One region of the Parageobacillus sp. KH3-4 genome, then DNA from elsewhere that is predicted to be linked to it. Evidence: predicted binding sites of a transcription regulator. Region 1 holds the regulator's gene; each other region holds the start of a gene.

Region 1 (4,291 bases):
GATGCGAAGCGGACGGATTTAGTTCAATCAGTGCAATTTGACGATCCGGAGCAAATGATCGCATTTTGCCAAGCGATTCAATTTTCCTCTCCGGTAAATGCGCATTTTACCCCATACCCAAGCTATATGCCCGGCTATGAAGACGACGTCATTATGGCGGCGGGAACGTTTATTCAAGGAGCGAGCATTGAATTAACTGCGGACGGTCCGATCCGCCCCCCATATGTTGCTTACGTGCAAGGAGGATTAACGTATTCGCACGTAAAAATCGCAATTTGTACAGCGATTGATCAATTGCTCGAAAAACAATTAATTTCTTTGTAATAAAATCTAACATTATATTGACATATATTTTAACATGATATAAAATAAATCATCATAAGCGAGGAGGAATTGGCATGAATAGTAATATTCGTCGTTCCATGCCATTGTTTCCGATTGGGATAGTGATGCAATTAACAGAATTGTCGGCCCGCCAAATCCGTTATTATGAGGAGCATGGCCTTGTTTCTCCTGCGCGCACAGAAGGAAATCGCCGCTTGTTTTCGCTAAACGACATCGATCGCCTTCTGGAAATCAAAGATTTAATCGATCAAGGAGTAAACTTGGCCGGCATTAAGCAAATTTTTGCGGCGCGGCAATCGGATAAGAATGAAAAGCAAGGGGAAAAGGCCGAAAAAGTCGTGAAACAAAGCTTATCCGATGAGGAATTGCGCGAAATTTTGCGAACGGAGCTAATGCAGGCGGGGCGTTTCCATCGTGCATCACTTCGCCAAGGAGATCTCGCTCGCTTCTTTCACTAAAATAAATTTCTTTAATGAAAATTAAAATTGGGAGCCGGGGAGGAGTTAATAAATGGCAAAGTACACGAGAGAAGACATTATGCGCATCGTCAAGGAAGAAAACGTCAAGTATATCCGTCTGCAATTTACTGATATTCTTGGCACCATTAAAAACGTGGAAATCCCAATCAGCCAGCTGGAAAAAGCGTTAAACAACAAAATTATGTTTGACGGTTCGTCGATTGAAGGATTTGTCCGTATTGAAGAGTCGGACATGTACTTATATCCTGACTTAGATACGTTCGTTATTTTCCCATGGACGGCGGAAAAAGGAAAAGTAGCGCGCTTTATTTGCGACATTTATAATGCTGATGGCACTCCGTTTGAAGGATGCCCTCGCTATAACTTGAAGCGGATGCTAAAAGAGATGGAAGCGCTCGGATTTACCGCTTTCAATCTAGGCGCGGAACCGGAATTCTTCCTGTTTAAACTCGATGAAAATGGGCGCCCTACTCTTGAATTAAACGACCAAGGCGGTTATTTTGACTTGGCGCCTACTGATTTAGGAGAAAACTGCCGCCGCGATATCGTGCTTGAACTTGAGGAAATGGGATTTGAAATTGAAGCTTCGCACCATGAAGTAGCGCCTGGCCAGCACGAAATCGACTTTAAATACGCGGATGCGGTCAAAGCGTGCGACGACATTCAAACGTTTAAGCTTGTTGTCAAAACGATCGCGCGCAAACATGGCCTTCACGCAACATTTATGCCAAAACCGCTCTTTGGCATTAATGGGTCTGGCATGCACTGTAACTTATCATTATTCAGAAATAATGAAAACGCGTTTTTCGATCCGAACGCCGACTTGCAATTAAGCGACACGGCGCGCCAATTCATCGCCGGTGTGCTGAAACATGCGCCGAACTTTACGGCAGTGACAAACCCAACGGTGAACTCATACAAACGTCTTGTGCCTGGCTATGAAGCGCCATGCTATGTTGCATGGTCTGCTCGCAATCGCAGCCCGCTGATCCGTATCCCGGCTTCACGCGGAATGAGCACGCGCATTGAAGTGCGCAGCGTCGATCCATCGGCGAATCCGTATTTGGCAATGGCGGTATTGCTAGCAGCTGGACTAGACGGCATTAAAAACAAATTAACTCCTCCGGCTCCGGTGGATCGCAATATTTATGTGATGACAAAAGAAGAACGATTGGAAGAAGGAATCGTAGACTTACCAGCGACGTTGGCAGAAGCGCTCGAAAACTTGAAATCGGACGAGGTCATCGTTCAAGCGCTCGGAAAGCACTTGTTCGAACACTTTGTTGAAGCGAAAGAAATCGAATGGGATATGTTCCGAACAGCCGTTCATCAATGGGAGCGCGACCAATATATGGAACTCTATTAAAAGGCAAAAGGCTATCTCGTTTTATGCGAGATAGCCTTTATTGTTTGCTAATGTTTAATGAATGACGCGGTAGACGCCGATGACTTTGCCGAGAATCGTACAATCGCGGACGATAATCGGCTCTAAATTAGAATTTTCCGGCTGTAGGCGAATATGATCTTTCTCTTTAAAAAACCGCTTTACCGTTGCTTCGTTTTCTTCCGTCATCGCGACAACGATGTCTCCATTATCGGCGGATTGCTGTTGTCGCACAATTACGTAGTCCCCGTCTAAGATCCCCGCTTCGATCATGCTGTCCCCCATCACTTCCAGCATAAAAACATGGTCTTCCGATGAAACGAGCCGTTTTGGTAGCGGGAAATAGTCTTCAATGTTTTCGACGGCCGTGATCGGTTGGCCAGCTGTTACTTTGCCAATGATCGGCACTGAAATGACGTCGTTTGTGTCGTTTCGCACTGAGAAATCAGCGTCCAATATTTCAATGGCGCGCGGTTTTGTCGGATCGCGGCGGATATATCCTTTGCTTTCAAGCCGTGCTAAGTGCCCGTGTACGGTGGAGCTGGAGGCGAGCCCGACCGCCTCGCCGATCTCGCGGACAGAAGGAGGGTAGCCTTTTGTTTTTACCTCTTTTTTAATAAAATCCAAAATTTGCTGTTGCCGCTTTGATAATTTCGTCATCCTATACACCTCTTACCACATCATTTGCCTACATTATAGCATGCGGAATTTGAAAAAACAAACATAAGTTCGAAAATTATATTGACACAAACAAATGTTCCTCATTATAATGTGGGTAAACCGAACAAACATTCTTAAGGGGTGGGGCGATATGAAACGTATGTTTGCACATTACATGATTTTTTCAGCGCTTTTGTTTATGGTGATTGGGGCGTTTTTATACGCGAACAAGCCGATTGAAAAAGATAAATATATGGAAATTACGGTTGCGTCGGGAGATACGCTTTGGAAGCTGGCAAAGGAATATGAAGAACAACATCAACTTTCGACAACGGAATTTATCGAGTGGGTCGTCGATGTCAATCATTTGCCGAGCCAGCAAATTGTCGCCGGTGAAAAAATTGTCATTCCTGTGCTAAAATCAAAGGGAGATGAATCGTTAGTCGTCAGCAAATAAAATCGTGGGGATGATATTGCGTGAAAGCAGTTATTTATTGTCGTGTCAGCACAGATAAAGAAGAACAGGAAACATCGCTGGAACGCCAGCGGGAGGAACTGGAACGTCTTGCTGAACAGCATGGCTTTGAGGTGACCAAAGTCATTATGGAACAGGCCAGCGGCTACGAAGTAGACAGAGACGGCGTGTTTGATCTGCTTTCCACATTAAAAGAGCAGCAAATTGATGCGCTTCTCGTTCAAGATGAAACAAGATTAGGGCGCGGGCACGCAAGAATTGCGCTTCTTCACTGCATTCAAAAAGAAGGTGTGAAAATATATACGATCACCCATAACGGTGAAATGCAGCTATCGGAAGCGGATTCGATGGTACTAAACATTCTTAGCATTGTCGAGGAATATCAGCGGAAAATACATAATTTAAAAATCAAGCGTGGAATGCAGCGGGCGATTGAACAAGGATACCGCCCTGAACGAAATTTAAAGCACGTTGGGAGAAACGCGGGCAGAGAGAAAATGGATCTTCCCGTTGAAGAAATCGTTCGCCTGCGCCACAACGGTTTAACGTTTGCAGAAATCGCCGCGACATTGCGCGGATTTGGCTACGACGTTTCGAAAGCAACCGTTCACCGCCGCTACCGGGAATATATAGATTCCAATTAAGGACGTGCTATTTTCTTTGCTTTATTCTATGCGAAGGGGTGCCGGGCAAATCCATTATCCGCAACGTGTTCTTTGTTTCCCGCATTTCGTGGGTGCATGTTTTAACGCAAATGTGCGGAAAGCAAGATAGTTGCGCTTTCCGTTGATGTTGTATAAGATGGGAGAGTAGCAATACAGTGATAAGGTGGAGGAACTATGTTATCCAAACAAAAAATGGCGCGAATTAACGAGCTGGCCAAAAAGGCCAAATCATCTGGTTTAACGAAGGAGGAAACGCTTGAGCAACAGCAGCTTCGCCGCGAGT
Region 2 (4,291 bases), 1.6 Mb from region 1:
CCCCGTCCTGATTTTAGGAGGGGGGGAAAATAAAGTTGTTTAATTTTTAATAATAAATGCTTTACCGAACTAAAAAAATAAACAATAAAGTCGTTTAAAAATCTAAGTTTTATTCCATAATAGCGCCCTTAAATGAAATAACTTAACAGGTGTTTTTAAATTTATTGTTAATTAACACCTAATGCAATTTTTATAAGTAACCAAATGCTTATGCCAGGAATCAAAAATAACATAGGTAAAAAAAACAGGACCAAATAGCACTCCATGACATGCTCTAGGGTTTTTAGGGGTAAAGTTTCTACACAAAAAGGAAATTGGAATAAATATTTAATTAAATGAGGTTAATTGTTTTGTTTTTTTGTTGTTTTTTATCTGTTGTTTCTAATGCTTTATAAATATTAGTGGGTTCTGTTGCAAAGTTGAAAATTAAAAATAGGATTTATGCTATGTAGCTATAGATGACATGTAGTTATATACTTTTAGACAGACCAGCTATCGCTGGCGATACAAGTCAGATACTTTTTAAAGCCTCTAATTTGCGTTTTAAGCCATTTTGACTATCCACAGGTTTAAAATATATAGTTGGAAATAGGTGTTGTTTAAGAACGTGTCTGAGCGGTTCTGTGAGGAGTTTTAACGACGAATGGGTTTGAGGAACTTCTCTGAACGACATAATTTTTTATTTTAGGAGGGAACAACATGGAAGTTTTTGCAGAATATTTAGCGCATATTGATAACCCGCAACATCGGGCCAGAACGGAAGAAGTTTTGACTTGGGTAACTAAGAAATTTCCAAACCTGGAGCCGCAAATCAAGTGGAACAAACCCACGTTTACCGATCACGGCACATACATCATTATGTTTGCCACAGCAAAGAATCATTTGAGCATTTTACCCGAAGAAGAGGCAATGGTGCATTTTGCCGATGAAATCGCCCAAGCTGGCTACAGCGCTTCTTCACGCTTGTTCCGAATTCAATGGACTGAACCAGTTAATTACGAATTGCTAGAGAAGATAATTGAATTTAATATCAAGGATAAGGCAGACTGTTCAACTTTTTGGCGGAAATAGAAAAAATAGGATAGCCCTTAGAAAGCCTGTGAGGGCTTCTGAGAGGCTTTAAGGAGTTGATAGCTATGCAAAACTATGCCGCACGCTTTTACATGCCCCAACACTCTTGTTGGGGACGCCCTGACATGGCGAATGTCAAAGTTTGGGGTGCGTCCTTTTTTAATAAGTGTAAATTATTACAGAAGCTAAGAAAATAATTCTCTTACTTATTCCAGAAAATGGCCCTTTAGTTGAACAACCTAATGGACGTTTTTAAATAACTTTATTGTAAATGTAACAACTTTATTTGTATTTAAACGACTTTGTTGTCAATCAACAAGAACGGGTGTCCCCCTGCTTGTTTAACTGTGCTTTAGTTTAATAAAAAGAAAAAAGGAGAACACATTTTAGTCATGTACAATATGTGTTCTCCTTTATCTTTTAGAGACTTTTATGATTTAGGTATTGATAACCTATGGGTAAGTCTTTTTTGTTTTTTAAATAGGAATATACATTCGCTTTTTGTTATAATGTAATGGTATGATACAATGGAAAGGCAGGAAAGAAAAGAGAGGGGTACAGCGTTGATTGAATTTGTCCGCGGATATGTTGATTATGTTTGCCCGGAATATATTGTGATCGACAACAACGGCATTGGGTATCAAATCTTTACGCCCAATCCGTTTTCGTTTCAAGAAAGCCGCGATACGATCGTGACGGTTTATACATACCAATACGTACGTGAAGATATGCTTGCTTTGTACGGATTTCGCACCCGCGAAGAACGAGCGTTGTTTGCAAAGCTATTGCAAGTTTCGGGAATCGGCCCAAAAGGCGGTTTGGCGATTTTAGCGGCAGGGCGGCCTGAGCAGCTTGTCGAAGCGATTGAACAAGAGAACGAAACGTTTTTATGCAAGTTTCCGGGCGTCGGAAAAAAAACGGCGCGGCAAATGATTCTCGATTTAAAAGGGAAGCTTACTGCTGTTGCTACTAGAACATATCCAGATTTGTTTCATCCCCAAGAAGAATCGGAATCATCTCATTTATCCGCTCTCGAGGAGGCGATCGCGGCGTTAAAAGCGTTAGGCTACGCGGAACGGGAAATTCAAAAAGTAGTGCCGTCGTTAATGAAAGAAAACTTGTCCACTGACCAATATGTGAAGCGCGCGCTTCAGCAACTGTTAAAATAGGGAGGGGAGGAACATGGAAGAACGCCTTGTTTCCGGCGATGTCCATCGTGAAGACGTTTCGCTGGAATATAGTCTCCGCCCGAAGTTTTTGCATGAATATATTGGACAAGATAAAGTGAAAGACAATTTAAAAGTATTTATTGAAGCGGCGAAAATGCGCGAAGAAACGCTTGATCATGTGCTGCTGTACGGTCCTCCCGGGCTGGGAAAGACAACGTTAGCAGGAATTATTGCGAATGAAATGGGTGTCCACCTTCGCACGACTTCCGGTCCGGCGATTGAGCGCCCCGGCGATTTAGCGGCGATTTTAACTTCCTTGGAGCCAGGAGATGTGTTATTCATTGATGAAATTCACCGGTTGCACCGTTCCGTCGAGGAAGTGCTGTATCCGGCGATGGAAGATTATTGCTTGGATATCGTGATTGGAAAAGGACAAACCGCCCGTTCCATCCGCATTGATTTGCCCCCATTTACGCTTGTCGGCGCCACGACAAGGGCAGGCGCTTTATCCGCACCGCTTCGCGACCGTTTTGGGGTGATTAGCCGGTTGGAGTATTACCAACCTGAACATCTTACGCAAATTGTGATGCGGACGGCGGAGATTTTGCACGTGGACATTAAGGCGGAAGCCGCATTGGAAATCGCCCGGCGCTCGCGAGGAACACCGCGCATCGCGAATCGCCTTTTGCGCCGCGTCCGCGATTTTGCCCAAGTGCGTGGAGACGGAACGATCACGTTTTCATTGGCGAAAGAGGCGTTGGAGCTACTGCAAGTCGATCGGTTAGGCCTTGATCATATCGATCATAAATTGATCAAAGCGATTATGGAAAAGTTTAACGGCGGACCGGTTGGCATTGATACGATTGCCGCAACGATCGGCGAAGAGGCGCAGACGATTGAAGACGTGTATGAGCCGTACTTGCTGCAAATCGGCTTTTTACAGCGCACCCCGCGCGGCCGCATCGTTACCCCTGTTGCTTACAAACATTTTGGAATGGAGGTTCCAAAACATGAATAGCCTGCCTAAGCTCATCATGACAGTTGGGGCCGTTCTCATCATTATCGGGTTTCTCATGCAGTTTATTAAACTGGGGCGGCTTCCAGGAGATATTATTATTCGCAAGGGGAATACGACTTTTTATTTTCCGATTGTTACGTCGATTTTGCTAAGCGTTGTGCTGTCCCTCATTTTTTATCTGCTTGGTCGATTCCGTTAAACAACAAGGCAAGGTGAGAAAAAATGAAAATCGATTTGTTTGACTTTAATTTACCGGAAGAGCTAATTGCGCAAACACCGCTGCCAAACCGCGATGCATCGCGGTTGATGGTGCTTGATAAAAAAACCGGCGAAATTCGCCATGAAACTTTTCGCAACATTTTATCGTATTTACGTGAAGGAGATTGCCTCGTTCTTAATGATACACGTGTGATGCCAGCGCGTCTTTACGGGGAAAAAGAAGATACCGGCGCCAACATTGAGGTGCTGTTGCTGAAACAATTGGAAGGAGACCGATGGGAAACGCTAGTAAAACCGGCAAGACGGGTAAAAGACGGCACGAAAATTATTTTTGGCGATGGGCGGCTGAAAGCGACGTGCGTTGATACGCTTGAACACGGGGGCCGCGTTTTGCAATTTTCCTACCGGGGTATTTTTTATGAAGTGCTTGAACAGCTTGGGGAGATGCCGCTACCTCCCTATATTAAGGAAAAATTGGATGACCCGGAACGCTACCAGACTGTATATGCCCGTGAAATCGGCTCAGCGGCAGCGCCGACAGCCGGTCTTCATTTTACGGAACAGCTTCTTGATGATATCCGCGCCAAAGGGGTGCATATCGCGTTTATTACTCTTCATGTCGGGCTTGGCACGTTTCGCCCTGTTAATGTCGAAAACATTGAAGAACATGATATGCACGCCGAATTTTATCAAATGACGGAAGAGACGGCGCAATTGTTAAACGAGACAAGGCGGCAAGGAGGCCGCATTATTGCTGTCGGCACGACGTCTACGCGCACGTTGGAGACGATCGCCGCAAGACATAACGGCACAT
Region 3 (4,291 bases), 1.5 Mb from region 1:
CTTTGAATGTTGTCGGTCCCATACTAAACAATTTTTTTATTGCTTTATTTCCGTACTCAATATGATTTTTCTCATAAAGTTTAGTAATCAGGTATGTATGATTTTTTAATATTGCCTTGTATAGATCTAAATAATCTCGAGGGTGTGTTCTCAAAAAATACAAGTATCTTTCTTCCGGGCATAAATAATATATTCTGTTATGTGAGTGAATATAGCTTAATACGTCTTCCCAATCTTTGTAGTTATTTTCATATAACTCATTCATATTATTATCTATAGATTGAATCAATAATTGGTAAACACTTTCAACTTTATAGTGTAAGTTGCTATATAATTTCTTTCTCTGAGAAATTAATATATTATTTAATATAAATATATTATTATTTTTAGCAAAATTGTCTTTAACAAAACTCAAGTAAAAGATGTCTTTTTTTATATCTTTTATATTCTTTTTCAATGTTGTTTTGAGGTTTAATCTTCTCCATAGAGAGATAATTGTAATAACACCAGTTATTAGAGAAAGGGAAAAAAGATAGAACAATAAGTTTATGGCACCCAAATGTTTTTCGGTAAAGTCTAAGCCAATGTTATTAAAATCCTTTAATGTTTTCAGGTGAATTTTTAATAAAGAACTACAGTGGCCGGTATAGACTAATGTAAAGGAACTTAAGATAATAAATATTATTAATAAAGAAGTGGGTGAACTTTGTTTAATAGATGAATGCGATAAAACTTTTTGCTCTCTATAAGTAAAAATATAAAAAGTAATGCTTAATGGTAAGATTAATGTTAACGTTTTGATAATAAAACTAAAGAAAAAAGTTAAAATAAAATCATTCTGGACTTTAAATCCCAAAAGATCCAAAAATAATCTATAGTTTTTTAAGTTGTTTAAACCAAAAAAGTTCACATTGGTAACATTGTTTTTGACAAAATAAAAAAGAATAAAAGAAAATAAAAATGGTGTTATTATTATAAAAGCTCCTAAATAGTAACGTATATTCTTCGTAATTATATTATAGGAAATAGTTAGAAACTTTAAGGTGTTAACAATGCGATTATGAACATTTGGATATTTTTGGTCTATTGCTTTTAATATATATTCAGTGAAATTTTTCCAATTAATATCATCATCGAATATAATAGTGATTATTATTCCTGAAATTACCCCAATGAAAAGAGAACTCCACAAAATCTTTCCACCATCCTTCATTTAATAAAAAGTGACAATTAGGTATTGTCACTTTTTGAATTTCCTGATAAATATTCATTAACAAAATAAGCATGAATATGTTCTAGAGGGATAATGTTATTAGATATCTCGTACGGATCTAATCCTTCTCGAGCATCTAACCAAGGAGCTTCTTGATGTGTAAGCTCTTCCAACTCTTTTCCGCTTAAATGTCCGAGATTATCCCAAACAAAATCTAAAATTTCAATAGCATCTTTATCCAAATTTAGATTTTTAATATCAATTTTCATATCATCTATCTCATTGTAATTATAATGATTAAACAGACGATACAATGAAGGACAAACTGGTCCATGAACCCATGCTTCAATTCTTTCACCAAATAAAGGTTTATTATGCACGGCAAGATAAAATCCTTGAGCGTAATAAACAAGCTTTTGTAATTTAAGGTGAGTTACAGCTTTAGGTGTGCCAGGAATACTTTTGGCTATAAAGTACTTAGCAACCTCCAATACATTATGCATATGTATTCCCCTCCTTTAATTCAAATTATATATATAATATAGTAATAAAAAAAGTCACGTTGGGTTTTGTGAAAAAGATCTTAGAAATATTTTTAATATTATGCTTAAATATTTACCATATTTCTATATATGCTTGATGTTTTCATGTATTCCGTTCGATTTGCTTCAGGCGGGCTTGACAAAGCTTTTCGGACACTTTAAACGTTTCCTTCATCTCAAGCAATATATGTTGTCGTGGGAGGGTAAAATTGGTGAATCGGAGCATATGATATGGAATGGCCGCATATTGAGTAAAGCGTTTTGCGTCTCTTTCTTGCCAATCACGAAACATTTGTGTCATTTCTGTTTGATCGCCACCGTGCGCAACAAATGACCTAATTCATGAAAGAAGGCTTCGCGTTTCTGAAAAGGATCAAGATATTTATGTATGTTAATCATCTTAAAATTTCCGTCTTCATCAGAGTATGAACGATGCTGGCTGTACACAAGTTCAATGCCAAGTTGTGCAGCGATGTAGTCCTCATCGATTTGTTCGGGATAAAAGATCCCCATTTGTTGATACGTTTTCGATACAAAGGTTTCTAGTTCTAATGGCTTATAGACGTAGGTCATGTTTTTTTCACCTCAAAACCATTATACAAACATATGTTCTATTTTACAACAAAAAGAAATATTCCCATAAAGTTTATGATAAAATATTGACGAACAAGGTAAGAGGTGGAATTTTTGAATAAAGAGGAAATGCTCGAATTGCTCAGTTTGTAATGGAAAGAGTAACCAAGGATTTTTACAAGAAGGAAAACTATATATTATTCAAACAGGATATGAACACATAAGGGATATAATAATTAAATACTAAAAATAAATATATCTATATTACTAGGGGATGAGGAAAGAAAGAGAAAATTGTTAAAGCTTATGTTATTTATTGATAAAGTACTAGGTAGAAATACAGAAGAAGCTTAACGGATATACTTTGGTATAAAAAGTGTGAGAAATGAGGGGGGTTCTTTGTGGAGAATTATAAGAGAGGTAACATCATGCAGCTAATAAAGAAACATCCTAAAATATATTTTGTTTTGTTGCCACTCATGTTTTTTTTGGTTCCGATATTCCTCAACTTCTTTGTTTTTTGGGATAGTGGTCTAGCGAAAGGAAGTATAGGCGATTGGATAAGTTTTTATGGTGGTTACATAGGTGGAATAATTGGAGGGATAGTTGCTTATATTGCAGCCAGAACACAAATTGTTGCTCAAAAGGAAAGAGAAAATGAATTACGTTTTGTAAATCAACTACCTACTCTTACAAAAATATCACTAGAGCTTTCCAAAATAAGATCTCAGTTAGAAGTGGCTAAAAATATTCCAAATAATTTACCGCCAGAAATGCCGGAAGAAGTCAGAAGAAACATATATAAAAGTCGATTGGAACTTGAACCTTTGATCAAAGAGAGATGGGCTAATTTAGAAAATATTATTAATCCATACTTATTGAGTGAATTATATAAATTTGTGGAATCCTATGAACGTACTATGGAGGTATTAGGTTATAATTTAATTGAATTGGAGTTAAAAATAAAAAGAAATCTAATCGAAAAAGATAAGTTAGAGAAAAAGATTAATGCAGGAAAAGCAAACGAAATAGAAAAACTTGATTATGAGTTATTAATAAATAACCTTCAGAACGATTCAATGAAATTACGAATGTTAGAAAACGATAAGAGACATTATTGGTCAGAGCTTGAACGTGCTTATTCAAAGGCTTGTGGCTTGGAAAAGAAAGTTAACGAACTTATTAAAAAAATTAGTGAAAAATTGGAAAATGATTGATGTTTTTATATAACTTTATTTTCGAGAATCAGCCACCTGTTGTTTGGCTGCTTCTCGTTCTTTTCAAGGAATAATTTTGTTTTTAATTATTGCGTACGAAAAACGAAAACATCTTATCGTGTTATTTCTACAGTAAAATAAACTTTATGTTCATAAACTAAAAGGTCACCGTAAAAAAATCGGTGGCCTTTTAGTAGTTTTATATCAAAATTAGTTTTAGGTGTATTATAAGTTCTTGTTTATAAGGCAAACAATGTTATGATTTTTCTTATTTAGGTATTCCTCACATTGAGATATTATTTTAAGAATACTTATTCTTGAGTAAATTTTTTCCTTGGAGATTCATTTGTGTTTTTGTAAAATGTGGAATGTATATAGAAGTAGTATAGTTCCAGGGGTGTTTCTTATGGATAAAAATAATTATGTAGAATTTATAGTATACGGTAATTTTTGGATATTTAGAGATGTTGAATATACACCTAAGGATAAGATTGCTGAAAAGGTTTATATGAAATCAGGGCAAGATGATTGTGGGAACCATCTTATTTTTTGTTTGTTTTTGGATAGTAAAGAAATTAAAGGAATGGATAGCAAAAAAGTATTAGAAAGAGCTAAAAAAATTGTTGAGCATGCTTTAAATATTATTTCTTTTAAGTATAGGGCTATGTTAGGTAGGCCAATCATAAGAGAGTTTTTTATTAATGGGAAAAGGCCTCAAGTAACTCATGAAGGAAGGATGGTAAAAG

What was found. The regulator LexA, encoded in region 1, represses DNA repair genes until DNA is damaged. The targets are predictions, from matches to a motif close to CGAACATATGTTCG.
Region 2: the regulator LexA is predicted to act here: its motif matches at 1,555-1,568, upstream of ruvA (Holliday junction branch migration protein RuvA).
Region 3: the regulator LexA is predicted to act here: its motif matches at 2,355-2,368, upstream of MWM02_RS05060 (ImmA/IrrE family metallo-endopeptidase).

What each region holds. Positions count from the first base shown of each region.
Region 1 covers NZ_AP025627.1:2,488,534-2,492,824, reverse strand. Annotated here, with positions in the region: gene MWM02_RS12580 (methionine gamma-lyase family protein) at 1-324, shown strand, start outside; gene MWM02_RS12575 (MerR family transcriptional regulator) at 399-803, shown strand; gene glnA (type I glutamate--ammonia ligase) at 856-2,190, shown strand; gene lexA (transcriptional repressor LexA) at 2,245-2,868, opposite strand; gene yneA (cell division suppressor protein YneA) at 3,020-3,325, shown strand; gene MWM02_RS12555 (YneB family resolvase-like protein) at 3,346-3,987, shown strand; gene MWM02_RS12550 (DUF896 domain-containing protein) at 4,183-4,291, shown strand, end outside.
Region 2 covers NZ_AP025627.1:936,067-940,357, forward strand. Annotated here, with positions in the region: gene MWM02_RS04755 (iron chaperone) at 700-1,071, shown strand; gene ruvA (Holliday junction branch migration protein RuvA) at 1,635-2,240, shown strand; gene ruvB (Holliday junction branch migration DNA helicase RuvB) at 2,254-3,258, shown strand; gene MWM02_RS04770 (DUF2905 domain-containing protein) at 3,251-3,457, shown strand; gene queA (tRNA preQ1(34) S-adenosylmethionine ribosyltransferase-isomerase QueA) at 3,481-4,291, shown strand, end outside.
Region 3 covers NZ_AP025627.1:1,002,104-1,006,394, forward strand. Annotated here, with positions in the region: gene MWM02_RS05050 (hypothetical protein) at 1-1,192, opposite strand, end outside; gene MWM02_RS05055 (Panacea domain-containing protein) at 1,231-1,716, opposite strand; gene MWM02_RS05060 (ImmA/IrrE family metallo-endopeptidase) at 2,053-2,328, opposite strand; gene MWM02_RS05065 (hypothetical protein) at 2,730-3,545, shown strand; gene MWM02_RS05070 (hypothetical protein) at 3,952-4,291, shown strand, end outside.